DNA from 3 places in the Paenibacillus sp. JNUCC31 genome. Region 2 is predicted to be linked to each of the others. Evidence: riboswitches for the same ligand, from Rfam matches in the RefSeq annotation. Region 2 holds a riboswitch; each other region holds the start of a gene.

Region 1 (5,339 bases), 2.5 Mb from region 2:
GTGGTCGAGAAATGTTTTCAGGCCGGAGCACGTACCATTCGAGAACAGGGCATCCCGGTTGAAGCGTTGGTACGCATTCGTTCACTGAATGACGGTACCGTGCAATTTGATGATAATGAAATGTGACATTTTAAAGGAATAGGGCCTAATTTTTGAACAATGCCTTTGCATGACCGCCGATTTCATTTATAATGGGGTTATGTTAGGGAGAGGAGGCAACACCATGGGGAACCAACCGGCAACAGAACAATTTTTTATTGATAAGCTGGCGGAATCGAAAGTTCATTTTGAACGTGCCCTGGATTGTAAACATACGGAATTCGATGACCTTTATCCCTATATGATTGAACATCCTCAATTTTTCTGGTACAAACGCTACGTTGCCTGGTCAGAATTGCTGACGATTGTAGGCTTGTGCGAAGAGTTGTCCTTCTCTTGGAAAGAACAATTTACACCGCATCAAGTGGAGTACCTTGAAGAACGTGTGATGTCCGCCAAAGTGCTTGATTTTTGGTTTGAGAAGAACGACAGCAAAGAGCACGCGCAGCGGTAACTTTCAGTCGGGACATACTTTCGAATGACATGACAGTCCAATACAGTCACGTGAGACCTAAATGACTTTTCATTTAGGTCTCTTTTTGTAAATAATTTTTTGGAAAGTAGGCGCCGGGAATATGATCAGTGATGAAGAATTGGATGCACTGCGTTTATCGGGTGAAAAAGTAAGAGTGGTACGAGACGAGATTCAGTCGAATGATGTGACGGGCATTGTCGTAGCCTGGGACGGGGAGCAGGTGCTCATTCGCCGTCAGAATCGTCGTGTGGTCAAACTCGACCGGAATTATCGGTATCAATTATTCAGCGAACCACGCAAGAGCCTGCTCGAAGAATAGGACATGCCTTTTTAGGTTCATTTACCATGGATGATTTGGCATAATTGCACCTCTCGGGAGAGAAGATAGGTACAGTGAGAGCTTGTAACATATCAGCCGAGAGGATGTGCGGTAACCTTGACACTAATGAATGATAAGGTTCATGCCTATAAGGACCAGATTGGAGAATTAAGCGACGTGCTGCCTTCCGTGGTGAAGTCTTATCATGAGTTCACAGGAGAATGCTTTCAGGCAGGAGCGATGGATGCCAAGACCAAACAGCTGATTGCACTGGGCATCGGATTGTTCGCCAACAATGAGGTGTGTACGTTTTACCATGCGGAAGAGGCCCGTGCCAAAGGAGCGACCGACCAGGAGATTATGGAGACGGTTGCTGTAGCTGGAGCCGTAGGCGGCGGTCATGCGCTGTCACAGGGTGCGATGAGAGTCCAGAAGGCCTTGCATTAAAAAAGATGTATTGCAGCCTGATTATAACATCATGCCTATGCATTTGTAGAAAATCAATGTAGACAAAGAAAAGGCTTCGGTAATAACCGAAGCCCTTTCGTGTTCAACTTATATTTTGCCAAGCATCTTATTATACATAAACTGCCCTGTTACCCGGCGTGCTGTTACATAACGATCGTGGAAGTAAGGGGTGGATAATTGGGTGATGCTGACACCCTTGCTGCTTGAAGCGTGAGCGAACTGTCCGCCACCGATATATACACCCGTATGTGAAATGCCGTTGCCCATCGTATTAAAGAATACCAGGTCACCTGTACGCAGATTTGCTTTGGATACCGGAGTTCCGGCCTTAGCTTGTTGCTGGGAAGTGCGTGGTAATTCAATGCTATATTTGTTGAAAATATATCTCATAAATCCAGAGCAATCAAATCCAGCCATTGTCGTGCCGCCCCATTTGTAAGGTATGCCAGTCATGTTGTTAACGACGGTGTTAATACTGCTTGCCTCTGTGCTTGCTGCACCGGATGTAAATAGAACTGCTGCTCCAAAAATGGAGATAATAAGTTTTTTCAAAATCAATGTTCTCCCTTCGATGCCTACGGAGTTAGCTAAGGGTTCGGTAGAAGGTTCCCTATATTTCCTATGTATAAGAATAATTCACCCAAAATGGTTCCCCCGTTTTCAAACATGAAACTCGGCAAATGAATAATTAAGTTTTTGTAACCTTTTGAAACTATATTGCATAAATGCGAAAATGTCAAACGGGTTTTAATCCCTTCTTAGTACCTCAATGTTAACGGAATTCCAGCTTTCCATGTAGAAAAAACTCGGAAGTGCGTATCTAACCTATGACAAAAAAGTAACAACTGTTTCAAATGGATAGAAACTGGACAATGAATTGCTTTTTCGCAAGGGTTTGGATAACACTAACAGGAATCAAAGTAGTTGTTACATGTTGTTGTGAATATTGACATAATTCATTGTTTTGCATAGAATGGTTTTATCCAATCCACATATTGGATAAAAAGAAAAAGTTTGATTTTATAATCAAATATAAGGAGGGTAGGATCAGGGAAACAGTTTGCATAAAATGAATCGGGAGAGGTGTTCTAATCTGATGTTTAAATCAAAAGTAAGGTTTGCATCCTTTGTTATGGCTTGTACAATGGTTCTGTCTGTTATTGGAATAGTATATCAGCCAGTTGCGAAGGTATCTGCTGCAGACGCCTCGGGAACGACAGCGAGTATTGCTGATATCTTGAAAAATCAGCGTGCTGACGGAGGATGGAAGAAAGATTATAAGGAAACAAGCGGCGAGTGGGCAAAATCCACGATTGATAACAAAGCTACATACTCAGAAATCAGAAGATTAGCAAAGGAATTTAAGAAGACTAATGACCCGCGGTATTCGGCTGCTGCCATCAAAGGAATCAACTTTCTACTAAACATGCAATATTCCAATGGCGGATGGCCGCAAGTATACCAGAGCTCAGGTTATCACAAGCACATCACCTTCAACGATGATGCCATGATTAATGTCATGTACATGCTGGATGAAGTAGGTGCACGCAAAGGTGACTTCTCATTCATCGACAGCTCTCTTGCGGATCGCAGTAAAAAATCAGTTGCCAAAGGAGTAGACGCTATTCTGAATACACAGGTTGTCGCTAATGGCAAACTGACTGCATGGGGACAGCAACATGATTCCAGTTCCCTTAAACCTGCAGGAGCAAGAATTTACGAAGTGCCTTCTCTCAGTGCTGGAGAGAGCAGTACGATTGTGAAGTTTTTGAAAACAAGACCGTCAAACTCAAAAATTACAGCTTCAATCGAAGCGGCAGAAACCTGGTTCAACAAAGTGAAAATTACAGGGTACAAATATGTCAGAGAAAACGGGGATAGTAAACTCGTTGCTGATTCAGGTGCAGCGCCCATTTGGGCTCGTTTTTACGAAATTGGAACAGATAGACCGATCTTCGTAGGACGTGATGGGGTTGTGAAATACAAGCTTAGCGAAATCGATAAGGAAAGAAGAGGCGGATATGCTTGGTACGGTAACTGGCCTTCCAAGATATAGTTCTTTCACGCTTTTCATCAATTTCAATCAGAATCATAAAATAAACAATAACAATAATTTGACTCATACTTAATATCCAAACAAAACCAAGGGTAATACAGTGCTTGTTAACTGTGTTGGCCTTGGTTTTTTGTTTTACATGAAATGATGGATGAATACAGCTTTAAATATAGAATGAAAAAATTTTTTTTTTGTTGACACATATTATTCCACATGATATATTATTTCTTGTCGCCGCGATATAATATCTCGGAGATATGAGATACGCGGTCGTGGCGGAATTGGCAGACGCGCACGGTTCAGGTCCGTGTGGGCTTACCCCCGTGGAGGTTCGAGTCCTCTCGACCGCATCATATGTAAGGTGAAAAAGGTTCCTAGAATGGCATTTGTGCCATCAGGAACCTTTTTTTGTTGGTTTACGTTTTTAGTAGGTTTTCCTTTGTTTATTTATCCAGTAATGGAAAGATGTTCGTTCTGCGACGGTTTGCCCCTTTAATTCAGGTTATTTGTACGTAAAATACCGAATTGTACCTATTCTGTGCCTCAGGCATCCACTATTCTTTTCTCGTATGGAAGCGCTATCAACCATGATTTGAATGACCAAATTCAGAGGGGGTAGGGATAATTTGAAACGAATCGGAAAAAGGATGGCAATGTGTTTTATGGTATTCGTGATTGCGGCAGTGCAGTTCGGGATGATGGGGACGAGAGGTAATGTGGCACAAGCAGCAGATAAAAGTCTCGCCCAAAAGCCGTATATGGGCTGGAGCAGCTACAGCATGCAGGTGTATGACGGGGCGGGTAACTGGACATCGGCCGAGAGCATTAAGAAGCAATCAGATGCCATGCGTGAGAAGCTGCAGGCCCATGGCTATGAATACATTAATATTGATGCTGGCTGGAACGGGGACGAGGATGAATATGGCCGTCCTATTCCGAGTACTGTTCTTTATCCGAACGGATTTCAGGAGGTCATTGATTATGTCCATAATAACGGGCAGAAGATCGGGATCTATCTGATCCCGGGATTATCAATCACCGCCTATAACAAAAATCTTGAGGTTTATGGGACGGGTGGAGCATGTCGTATGCAGGATATCGCGGTAAAGCCGCTCGTTGTTATGGATGCTTGGGATTCGTACACGTACAAAATCGATTTTACGAACCCATGCGCACAGAAGTATGTGGATTCCATTGCCGATCTTCTGGGCGAGTGGGGCATTAACTTTGTCAAATTCGACAGTGTAACTCCGGGATCGGGAATCAATAACTTGAGTCGGGATGCACGCGGTGATGTGGAGGCGTGGTCCAAAGCCCTGGACAGAAATAACATCTGGTTTGAGCTTTCCTGGGCGCTCGACCATAATTACGTGGATTTCTGGAAAAAGTATGCGAACGGTTGGAGAATCGACTGGGATGTTGAAGCCTACGACAGCAGTAAGGGCTTAACGGAATGGTCGAGCATTTCACGTTTATTCCCCATCGCTGCCATCTGGTGGCGCGATGCAGGTCCAGGGGGTTGGAACGACTTTGATTCCCTGAATGTCGGGAATGGCTCGATGGATGGTCTGACCAGGGACGAGCGGAAGACCGCTACCACGTTCTGGGCAATCTCTTCAGCACCGCTTTATTCAGGTAATGATCTGACCAGGTTGGACAGCTATGGACTGGAGCTGCTTACGAATGATGAAGTCATTGCGGTCAATCAGGCCGGACGTCCAGCCCATCCGGTTTCCATGGACACCAAACAGCAGGTATGGTATGCCAATAACGGAGATGGTACGTACAGCGTAGCTCTGTTCAATCTGGGCAACCGGAGTGCAGAGGTGAAAGTGAAATGGAGCGATCTTGGCCTCGAAGGTCCGGCTTTGGTCCGAGATCTTTGGAGCCATTCCGAATTGGGAACTTTTAATACGGAATTT
Region 2 (5,339 bases):
TTGAATAATTTCTTTGGTTCGTTTCGGTGTTGCAATCTCAATCGTTTCGTCCATGCCCTTCATACACTCACAATCCTTCACGTTCAATTTGCGATAATGCTTCGGAGAATTCTTCCCGGGTAATCTGAAATACACTGAGCCGCTTGTGAAACTGCTTGCCATTACAATATCCAATGCCGAGCAGATTGCCCATCTCCATACGACGTGCAGCGGCCTGTGGATGCACAATCAGTCCTGCCGCGATAAGATCCTCCCAATCGATCAGGCTCGGTGCACCTTCATATGACGTATGAACACGTGCCAGTGCATGACGAATGGCTTCCGGTGAGGCATTCTCTACCCCGATGTCCCCTTTGCGCGTAGCATCAGCCTCGGGTATAAAAGCATGCTTGCAACCCGGTACTTTATTGGCAATGATTTTGCGAATTCGTTCACCCGCATGATCCGGGTCTGTCAATACAATGACGCCACGTCTCTCCTGGGCAAGCGCAATCCGCTTCAGAATGCGTTGGTTTATGGCTGATCCGCCTGTTTCTATTGTGTCGGCTTCCACGGCCCTATGGATGGCTACCGTATCATCACGGCCTTCCACCACGATCACTTCTTTTATCATGTTCCATTTCTTCCTTTCTAACGCAAAAAGAAGAGGAATATCCTCTTCTCTGCCAAACGGCGGGGAGACTGATATCAGCCCCCTCCGCCGCATATTCCGCATGAATCATTCATGCAACTATTTTATAGCATTCCCATTTCAAAGTAAAACGATTTTAGTTCGCTTCCGGCTTCACCGGTCCGATCACATATACCGTCTTGCCTTTCTTCCGTCCGAAGTTCAGGGCATGCTTCACACTATCATAATACACATCAATTTTGTGGCCTTTAATGGCACCACCAGTGTCTTCCGCACGACGGAAGCCAAGGCCTTCAATATAAACCCACCATCCGATTGGAATGACTTTGGGATCAACTGCAATGGTACGTCCTTCAGTTACGCGGGTACCCGATGCAGTTTTTGTACCAATACCGGGCTCTTCGGAAGAGTATGCCGTCATGGATACATTTTTAAGGATCTTGGAATATTTAAAAGAAGTGCCTGAGACGGTAATGACTTTGCTGCCCGAGGCAGCGGTTTTCTTCGAGTTCGTGGTTGTTGCCTTTTTGGTTGTGGAAGTCTGCGCGGATACCGTCTGAATCACCGGCTCTTTCACAACTGGTTTTGCTTTGGTACCAACAGCGATCACTTTATCGACGCGATTCGTTGCAATCGATTTGCCCACCATTTTTTTGGAGACCAATTCTCCGTCCTGAAACACTTTTTCAATATGCTGTACAATGGTGCCTTCTTTACCACTCACAACGACACGATTATCGCCTTTGTACAAGCTGGGATCAGCCGTTTTGATCACTTTGTAAGCAATCGGCTGTTTCACGTCCACTGTACGCTTTGTTACACGCACTACACGGATTTTCATATCCGCTTTAACAGTGGTTCCAAGCGCCGGATACACTTTATCCTCACTTGCAATTTGAATACCTGATTTTTGAATTGCTTCTTGTACCGATGAATCGGTTGTATACAGTGTCTTGGTGTCTCCGTCTGCCGTAATTTTAACTGGAACGGCCCGCTCAATAACGATGCGGTCCCCATCTGCGATTGCCCCGTTTAAGGGCATGGATACCTGATCGTGAGGGCTGACTGTGATTGATTGCTCCTCCAGCATTTCCTGAAGCATTCCTGTACGAGTCTCTACCGCTTGAGCTTTGCCATCAATAACCAGTGAAATTTGTTTCCCGGCCTGACCGTAAACGACTAACAAGATCATGATTGTAAGCGCAATTGAGAAAATCGCGATCAATGCCATCTGACGCAAGTTCTCATGCTTCCACCGCAACGCGAAAGACTTACTGGATGATCGTGACTCATGGGTCTCTTCTGGTTGGAATGTGCCCACTTCTCCGTCCTCCTTCATAGCCTCGCCGTCTTAAGTAATGCATGATGTCTTTGACGCGACTATACCAAATTTTCTACAGAACACAGGTCGGACCAACATAACCGGTTCTGCACCATGAACCACTCTTCGCAACATGATGTCATCCTCCTGAATACTTACCGTATGATGACCGCATTTCTTTTATTCAAAAACAAAAAAGCCAAAGAAAGAGTTTAAGAGGAACTCTTTCGTGGCTTCCGAATGATTTTGAATATCGGAAATTCATGCACGAGGTTGCCTCTCTTTTTCCGCTTGCGAGGTTAGCTGTCGGGTTCGGGCGAAAGAGAGCCGCCCTATCTCCGGTCATCCGCTCATGGCGGACGCCCTTGAATTCACCCCGAGACCCAAAGAAGAAATCAAATATGGCTTCGCAAAGGTATTCACTGTTTTGGGTCAGCGAATATTGCGCATCAGCTACATTCACCGATGTTTAAGCCCTATTGGTTCCCCCGCTCTCCGTAAACGGAGACTCAGCGAGACTGATTCATGAAAGTAATGTTGTTTCATCGGAAAGTGTCCCTTTGTTCATCCCCCGAACATCTGTCCAATTTTCCGCACAACAATTCACTGAAAAGATGATATCGTGTTTCTATGCATGTTGTAAAGCGTTGTTCAAGTACGTTTTTCTAAATATTTGGTTAAAATATTGTAATATTCTTGATTTATTTGGATCAAAAAGCAAATTAACTCCGTCTAACTCACTTTTTTACCCCTTTTGCTCGATATTTTAGCGAATTCCAAATCGTTCCATGGCATTTTTGGTGGTTATTGCAGCAATTTCCTCCATCGAAATGCCTTTAATTTCCGCAGCTGCTTCTGCAACCAGACGTACATGCGCTGTCTCATTTCGTTTCCCTCGATACGGGTGAGGCGTCAAATATGGTGCATCCGTCTCGATGAAGAATCGGTCCATCGGAACCTTCTCAAGTACTTCCTTTGGCTGTTTTGCATTTTTGAACGTGATGGGCCCTCCAAAGGAAAGATGAAAGCCCAAATCAAGGCACATTTTTGCCGTTTCCCAGCTGCCAGAGAACGAATGCATGACACCCCCTACTTCTCCAGCTTTCTCTTCACGCAAAATCTTTACAATATCCTCATGCGCATCCCGATTGTGAATGACGATTGGCATGTTCAACTCTCGAGCTAGTCCAATCTGTTGTCGTAATACGCGATGCTGTACCTCCTTCGGAGAAGTGTCCCAGTGATAGTCTAGACCAATTTCACCGATAGCTACCACTTTTTCATGCTTGCATAAAGATGCAATCCATTCCAGATCACCTTCCTGCATCGTGATTGCATCCACCGGATGCCAACCTACCGCAGCATATATAAAATCATAGGTTTCGGCCAGCTTCATCGTAGTTGGAATAGTCTCCCGGTTAAAGCCCACGTTAATCATGCGACCAACGCCCGCATCTACCGCCCGCTGAATCATATCCTCGCGATCTTCGTCGAATTGTGGTGCATCTAGATGAGTATGTGTGTCGAACAACATCATTTTGTATTGCTCCCTTCATGTCGAATAAAAGACTCTCTCTTTTCAAATATCTATGCAAATCTTGACTTGACTTCATTGATTGCAATATAGATCAAAGCTATGTTCTACATTTAATTCCAGTGTCAATGAGCACCACATATAGATTTAAAAATAATTTTACATCTATATGTTGCTGATCTCTAGCCTTTAGGGTTGTATTCTAATTGCTCATATTACAAAATTATGTCGATCTACATGTACTCTCCATTAAAGCAGATTACTGTATCATGAAAATAGCTCTTATAGAAAGCCTTTTGCCTATAGACTCATGCACAGCTTTGCACCTCATTAATGTGAGAAATAGGGGCGTATATGAGAAGGTAAATCATGAATAATTGCATCTACCTTATTTTGCGGATAGTACATGTGATGTTTTCCCCGATGAAGACCACTGATTGACCGGACAATGTCGGAAACCTCTGACAACTCATGTAACTTGTCTTGTCGATCCAGCAGTAAAATCTGCTTGTCCGTCGATTCATCTGGACGAAACACATCATACGGATTATCCGTTGGAAAATCAATTTCAAGATCATATTCGGGATTGAGGCCAGCAAGGATAAAGGCTTCCCGAATCTCTTCCATCATGTTTACGTCGATCTGTTCAATCTCTACATACTTATATAATTTGCGATCCATGAAACGTTCGCACAACTCACTTAGAACAGTATCGTCCTCTTTACGCCACTGCATAAATGCCGTCTGAATTAAAGCTTCGTCCAACTGTAAGTATTCATCCACCGATATCGTTCCATCGAATAACTGGGGCAGGGGATCAATCATGAAACGGAATTGGAAATGTTGCTGGATAAGACTTTTCGCCCGTTTAAATATTTGCCGCAATATGATTTCCGAACTTCGGGTAACCGGATGGAAGTATATTTGCCAGTACATCTGATATCTGGACATCAAGTAATCCTCTACGGCGTGCATGCCCGATTCCTTAACTACGATTCGTCCGTGATATGGACGCAGCATACGCAGGATACGGTCAAGGTCAATTGTCCCATAATTTACACCTGTAAAGTAGGCATCCCGAAGCAAATAATCCATGCGGTCTGCATCAAGCGGACTGGTGATCAGATTAACAACAATAGGCTGATCATATGTTTTTTGAATTACCGAAGCGACTTTCTCAGGAAAATCAGGTGCATACCTTCTTAAGATCGCCCCTACTTCGGTATCACCTGTAATGATACGACAGGTCCAATCCTCATGATTCATACCGAACGCTTCTTCTATGGAGTGAGAGAACGGCCCATGCCCAAGATCATGCAGCAATGCTGCGCATAGAGCAACCGTCTTTTCCTCCTTCGGCCAATCGGAATAATGACTTCTTTCGAATTGGGAGATAATTTTACGCGTAATCTCGTAGACACCCAGGGAATGGGAGAATCGACTGTGCTCTGCCCCATGGAAAGTAAGATAAGATGTTCCCAATTGGCGGATACGGCGCAATCTCTGAAATTCAGGCGTATTGATCAACTGCCATATAATCGGATCTTGTACATGGATATAATTATGTACTGGATCTTTAAACACCTTTTCTTCGGTCAAACGCTGTTCCATGTATATTCACTCCTTTATTCTCTATTATATTTGTCGCTTTTCAGTAAAGCGAACCAACGATTCGACACCATTTGACGAATCGTGTCGAATAAGGTAGTTTTGACGTTTTCCAAATCGACAAAGCTGACATTGAGGTTTAAATACGAAAAATTGCTGCCAATCCCTTGCCATCCCTATTATTATAAAAAATAACCTTCATTTTAAGCTAATTTTAAGGTTGACTGTTTTGGGAATCGTTGGTA
Region 3 (5,339 bases), 3.1 Mb from region 2:
GAAATCTCCTTAAAACGGGAAGCATATTGATCAATAACCGTTAAAATTTGTGTTTTGGTATGTGTCATGATGGACTCCTTAGCAAAAATGAAAATAATTCAATAATTATATCATAGTTGCAGTAATTTTTTCAGAAACAAGCTGTAATCGTTCATGTCGAAATGCATTGCATAATCATGCATTCTACTTTATAATGACTCAGGCATCAACAAGAGAAGCACACAAAGTATTATAAGGGGAGAACAGGGTTGAAATTGATTAGTCGTTACACTATGATGCTGCTGGCTTTTGTGGTTTTGCTAACAACAGTTGCACCTGTTGCATCGGCAACGGGAACCACAGGCAATTCAAGCAGTAAAAAGCTGGTGCTCGGTACAAGTGCCGATTTTGCGCCATATGAATTCCATAAAGTCATTGATGGTAAAGACCAAATTGTGGGCTTTGATATTTCCATTGCCAAAGAAATTGCGGCCGATCTTGGCGCAGAACTTGTGATCGAGGATATGGGTTTTGACGGACTGCTGCCTGCATTGCAGAGTGGTCGTGTGGATATGGTCATCTCGGGAATGACACCGACAGATGAGCGCAAGAAAAGTATTGACTTTTCCGATACCTATTATAAATCAAAACAAGTTATCATGATACGTAATAAGGATAAAGACAAATATCCTACGATGGCTGAACTGGAAAATGAAAAAATTGGAGTCCAAAAAGGCTCCATTCAAGAAACGATTGGTCAGGGAATCCCAGGCGCAAAACTGACGGCACTCGATAAAATATCCGATATCGTGCTGCAATTGCAGACCAATCGTGTGAATGCGGCGATCGTCGAAGATACGGTAGCTGCTGGTTATTTGGATGATATTATCGGACTAGCTCCTGCTATTCCGGATGAAGAGCAGGTAGAAGCGGCGATCGGGATTCGCAAGGGAAATACGGAATTGCTGAACGCTGTGAACGGGACGCTCGAACGTCTGAAAAGCGAAAATAAAATTGAGCAAATGGTTAAAGAAGCGAGTCAGTTGAATGCAGACAAGCTGGACAAAAATCAGAACATTTTTGAAGTGTTCTGGCAGTACAAAAGCTTTTATGCGACAGGTGTGGGCTACACCCTTCTACTGTCTGCACTCGGTGTGATATTCGGGGTTATTATCGGTTTGATCATCTGTCTGTTCCGTTTGCATGACGTTGCGATTTTGCGCTGGATCGGTACAGCTTACGTTGAGGTCATTCGCGGTACGCCAATGCTGGTTCAACTGATGATTATCTATTATGGTCTTGCACTGACTCTGGGTATTAATTTCACGCCACTTCAGGCAGGTATCATTACACTTTCCATTAATAGTGGAGCTTATCTTGCGGAGATTTTCCGTGCAGGTATCCAGGGGGTAGATCGTGGTCAACTGGAAGCGGCTCGTTCGCTCGGAATGGGGAGAACTGCTGCAATGCGTTACATCGTGCTCCCACAGGCTTTCAAAGCAGTACTACCGGCGATCGGTAATGAGTTTGTGACCATTATTAAAGAGTCCTCCATTATTTCGGTTATTGGTATGGTCGACATTATGTACCAGGCAAGTGTAGTCAAAAATATTACGTACCAAGGAATGAACCCATTCCTGATTGCAGCAGCCATATACTTTGTGCTGACGTTCATTTTGTCCAAGCTGCTGGGTCGATTGGAAAGGAAGTTGAGTGCAAGTGATAGACGTTAGACAATTATACAAATCATATGGAAATAACGATGTGCTCAAGGGCATTAACGTAACAATCGGCAAAGGTGAGGTTGTCGTGGTCATCGGTCCGTCCGGATCGGGGAAAAGTACATTTTTACGCTGCCTGAACCTGCTGGAGCAGCCGACTTCCGGCGAAATTAATTTTGAAGGTGTGTCAATCACAGACCCCAAACACAACATCAACGCGACTCGTGAAAAAATGGGCATGGTGTTCCAGCACTTCAACCTGTTTCCGCACAAAACGGTGCAGCAGAACATTACAATCGCTCCCATTAAAGTGAAAAAGCAATCCGTTAAGGAAGCTGAACAAATCTCGGCAGAGTTGCTCAAGACGGTCGGCCTGTCCGACAAAAAAGACGCTTATCCGAATCAGCTTTCCGGTGGTCAGAAACAACGGATCGCTATTGCAAGAGCTCTTGCAATGCAGCCGCATGTCATGCTGTTTGACGAGCCAACTTCTGCACTTGATCCTGAAATGGTCGGTGAGGTGCTGGATGTCATGAAGCGTCTTGCTGAAGGTGGTATGACAATGGTTATTGTAACGCATGAGATGGGCTTTGCTCGCGAAGTAGGAGATCGTATTCTGTTTATGGATGGCGGGGTCATTGTAGAAGAAGGAACCCCTGCTGAAGTGTTTGGTGAACCCAAGCATGCTCGTACACGGGACTTCCTTGCCAAAGTGCTCTAATTTAATTCAAACATGACAAAACAGCCTTGTCGACACACAGTCGTTAAGGCTGTTTTGTCATGTGAACATAAGAATGGATTTACATAAAAAGTAACGTTTCTGTCATCAAAGGGACAACTTCAGTCAGACTGTATGTTGAAGGATTCGCATATTTTCAGCATTTGTGATGAACTGTTTCTCCATTTGGTAACATTTACTACGACTCATGGTTACAAAATTGTGATATATTTGTTCCTGCCGAAACTTCCGGACAGGAAGTGTGGGGGATGTAATGATGCAGAATGTGCAGGGGAAGAAAGATGGCACGCTGCTTGGGGTGAATTAGGGCGTACATATAGCTTTTGATGTAATTAGGACCTATAGGGTGGTCTCCTCCATCCGAATCCGACAACTAACTTCGCAGGCACAATGAGGGAGGAAGACCATGATTAACAAGAAACGTATAGCCAAAACAGCAACAGCTTTGCTGACAGCAGCAATGCTAATTCAGGCGGTTCCGGCTCACGCTGATTCAGTTCATGTGGCCAAAGAGGGGGATACCTTCTTCACCTTATCCAAGCAATATGGAGTTGGGTTAAACACACTCATTAAAGCTAACAGTGACATTTCCGCTTACAACATCTACGGCGGTTTGAAAATTACGATTCCAGGCAAAACAAACACAGTATCTGCAGCAGCGGCTACAAACGCAAAAACAATAACTACAGCCAGCCTTGATGTCAACGCAGATAACAAGGTAGTCCAAGCCTGGGGAAAAACATTTGACTACAGCAAGTCAGTCGATGTAAAAGCAACCGCATACTCTGCCGATCCTTCAGAAAATGGAGGATGGGGTGCTGTAGATTACTTCGGTAATCCGCTCGAATTGGGCACAATCGCAGTAGACCCGAGTATTATTCCACTGGGTACGAAGGTCCTTGTAACGGGTCATTCACATCCAGGACTTCCGAAACAGGCATTTGTTGCTACGGCCCGGGATGTGGGGAGTGCTATTAAAGGTCATAGGATTGATATCTTTATTCCGGGAAGCCAACAGTCTGTGAGTACATTCGGTATTCAGGATGTTGAACTTTACATTTTGAAATAACAATAAAAAATGGCCGCACATATCCAGTGCAACTGCACGTTGAACTTACTAATTAGTAAAGGGTGTCCTTCTGTCACGATGATGTGATTGAAGGACACCCTTTTGTTTTTATACGAACTCCTTACAAACAGATCTTACTTGCCTTTTGGCAAGCCCAGCATTTCGTCCAAAGTGACCAGCTCGTACCCCCGATTGCGCAATTCCTCAATAACTTCAGGCAGCGCCTCGATAGTGCCTTTCAGATTCGAACCCACCCCGCCACCTGCATGCTGCAAAACAATGGAACCGGGTTTAACGGCCGACAGAATGTTTTTCTTTACTTTGTCTTTGCTTAGGCCCTTCCAGTCCAGGGAATCAACGTTCCAGTTCACAATGCTGTAACGTTGATTGGCTGCCCACTGCAGCTGTTGTTCGTTAATGTCACCATAAGGAGGGCGGATCATCTTGGGAGTGTAACCCGCTAAATTGCGAATAATATCTCCGGTATGTAAGATTTGTTTGCGAAATGCATTCATGGACAGCTTGCTGAATTCCGGGTGATTGTAGCTGTGATTACCCACAATATGTCCTTCTTTCACCATGCGTTTCACCAAATCCGGATGTTTCTCCGCGCGACTTCCCACAATGAAAAAAGTAGCCCGTACCTTGTATCTTTTCAAAATATCAAGTACCAGCGGGGTGAACCTAGGATCAGGCACATCATCAAAAGTCAAAGCCACCTGTTTTGTTGAAGGACCATTGGTTTTGAATGTATCGGCATATTTCTGCCTAAGCTGTCCAAGTGTCAATTGTTCTTCCTCGGATGAATCCGACTTCGAAACAGGTTTATCTTGTGGGCTTGAAGCAGCCCTTAATTGAGCAGGGGCAAAGCTCCCTCCCAGAAGAATGACCATGATGGATAACATAATGAGGCGTAGACGCATGTTAGTGCCTCCTTTTCCCAAATTGCGTTCTCTTTGGTATGCCCGGGAATGCAGTCAATTATTCGTGATGTGTGAGATGTTTCATTGCTGATTGATGGAATTCGATCCATACTTCCACCATACATATCTCAGATAGAAAAGGATAGGTGGAGCAAGATGAGCACATACGACTTGAAAACCGTTCGTATACAGGTGATTGAGGCTGGAGAAGACAAAGTATTTCTGGTGACTGGAGGAAAATCACATATTGGAGCGGTAGCGACATTTTATCCGGATGGAGAACGGGTGAGCGGGGCTACGGTGCATATTCCAGGGCATAAAGAACAAGAATTGTGTGAGAGGCTTGCACGTAAAGCGGCCATGCATTTGAAAACAGCTGTGACCGTTATAATGGGAATTCATTTTGATGCAATTACACGGATGCAGATTGATGAGATTGTGCAGACTGCAGAGAGGCTGCTTGATGAAGAGTTGATTCAATTCGATCAGCTGATTCAATAGTTTCATTGGAGCCAAAATCGTCTTTTATGATTTTTTTTGTTAAAATTGAAACGAGTAGAAGGTTGCCACGTATGTATGATTATATACAAGGATGTAATATCGACTAGGAGGAATACCATAATGTCTATTTTCAAACGATTGCGCGATTTAACGATGTCTAACATTAATTCCATTATTGACAAGGCAGAAGATCCGATTAAAATGACGGATCAATATATCCGTGACATGCAGGAAGATCTGGAAGATGCAGAGAAAGCTGTAGCCGCACAGATTGCCATTGAGAAGAAATTTAAACAACTGTTCGAAGAACAGGAAGCTCTTGTGAAAAAACGTGAAGAGCAGGCTCACACCGCTGCCCGTGCCCAGAATATGGATCTCGCACGTCGTGCGCTGGAAGAGAAGAAAGT

What was found. A riboswitch is a leader RNA that binds a small molecule or an ion and turns the genes downstream of it on or off. The one in region 2 is predicted to bind cyclic di-AMP.
Region 1: linked by a shared signal. The riboswitch ahead of JNUCC31_RS26145 (C40 family peptidase) and the one ahead of JNUCC31_RS14800 (resuscitation-promoting factor) in region 2 are both predicted to bind cyclic di-AMP.
Region 3: linked by a shared signal. The riboswitch ahead of JNUCC31_RS01275 (3D domain-containing protein) and the one ahead of JNUCC31_RS14800 (resuscitation-promoting factor) in region 2 are both predicted to bind cyclic di-AMP.

Annotation. Positions count from the first base shown of each region.
Region 1 is NZ_CP062165.1:5,906,129-5,911,467, forward strand. Features, by position in the region: partial or broken gene JNUCC31_RS26125 (xanthine phosphoribosyltransferase) at 1-126, shown strand, start outside; gene JNUCC31_RS26130 (hypothetical protein) at 224-553, shown strand; gene JNUCC31_RS26135 (hypothetical protein) at 675-893, shown strand; gene JNUCC31_RS26140 (carboxymuconolactone decarboxylase family protein) at 1,011-1,340, shown strand; gene JNUCC31_RS26145 (C40 family peptidase) at 1,449-1,913, opposite strand; cyclic di-AMP (ydaO/yuaA leader) riboswitch at 1,919-2,050, opposite strand; gene pelA (pectate lyase) at 2,458-3,417, shown strand; tRNA gene JNUCC31_RS26155 (tRNA-Leu) at 3,684-3,767, shown strand; gene JNUCC31_RS26160 (X2-like carbohydrate binding domain-containing protein) at 4,044-5,339, shown strand, end outside.
Region 2 is NZ_CP062165.1:3,436,012-3,441,350, reverse strand. Features, by position in the region: gene rsmA (16S rRNA (adenine(1518)-N(6)/adenine(1519)-N(6))-dimethyltransferase RsmA) at 1-63, opposite strand, end outside; gene rnmV (ribonuclease M5) at 68-613, opposite strand; gene JNUCC31_RS14800 (resuscitation-promoting factor) at 768-1,952, opposite strand; cyclic di-AMP (ydaO/yuaA leader) riboswitch at 2,225-2,477, opposite strand; gene JNUCC31_RS14795 (TatD family hydrolase) at 2,719-3,489, opposite strand; gene JNUCC31_RS14790 (HD domain-containing protein) at 3,817-5,097, opposite strand.
Region 3 is NZ_CP062165.1:320,834-326,172, reverse strand. Features, by position in the region: gene JNUCC31_RS01290 (M20 family metallopeptidase) at 1-68, opposite strand, end outside; gene JNUCC31_RS01285 (ABC transporter substrate-binding protein/permease) at 249-1,712, shown strand; gene JNUCC31_RS01280 (amino acid ABC transporter ATP-binding protein) at 1,699-2,421, shown strand; cyclic di-AMP (ydaO/yuaA leader) riboswitch at 2,647-2,843, shown strand; gene JNUCC31_RS01275 (3D domain-containing protein) at 2,846-3,508, shown strand; gene JNUCC31_RS01270 (polysaccharide deacetylase family protein) at 3,643-4,431, opposite strand; gene lpdD (prenylated flavin chaperone LpdD) at 4,588-4,932, shown strand; gene JNUCC31_RS01260 (PspA/IM30 family protein) at 5,053-5,339, shown strand, end outside.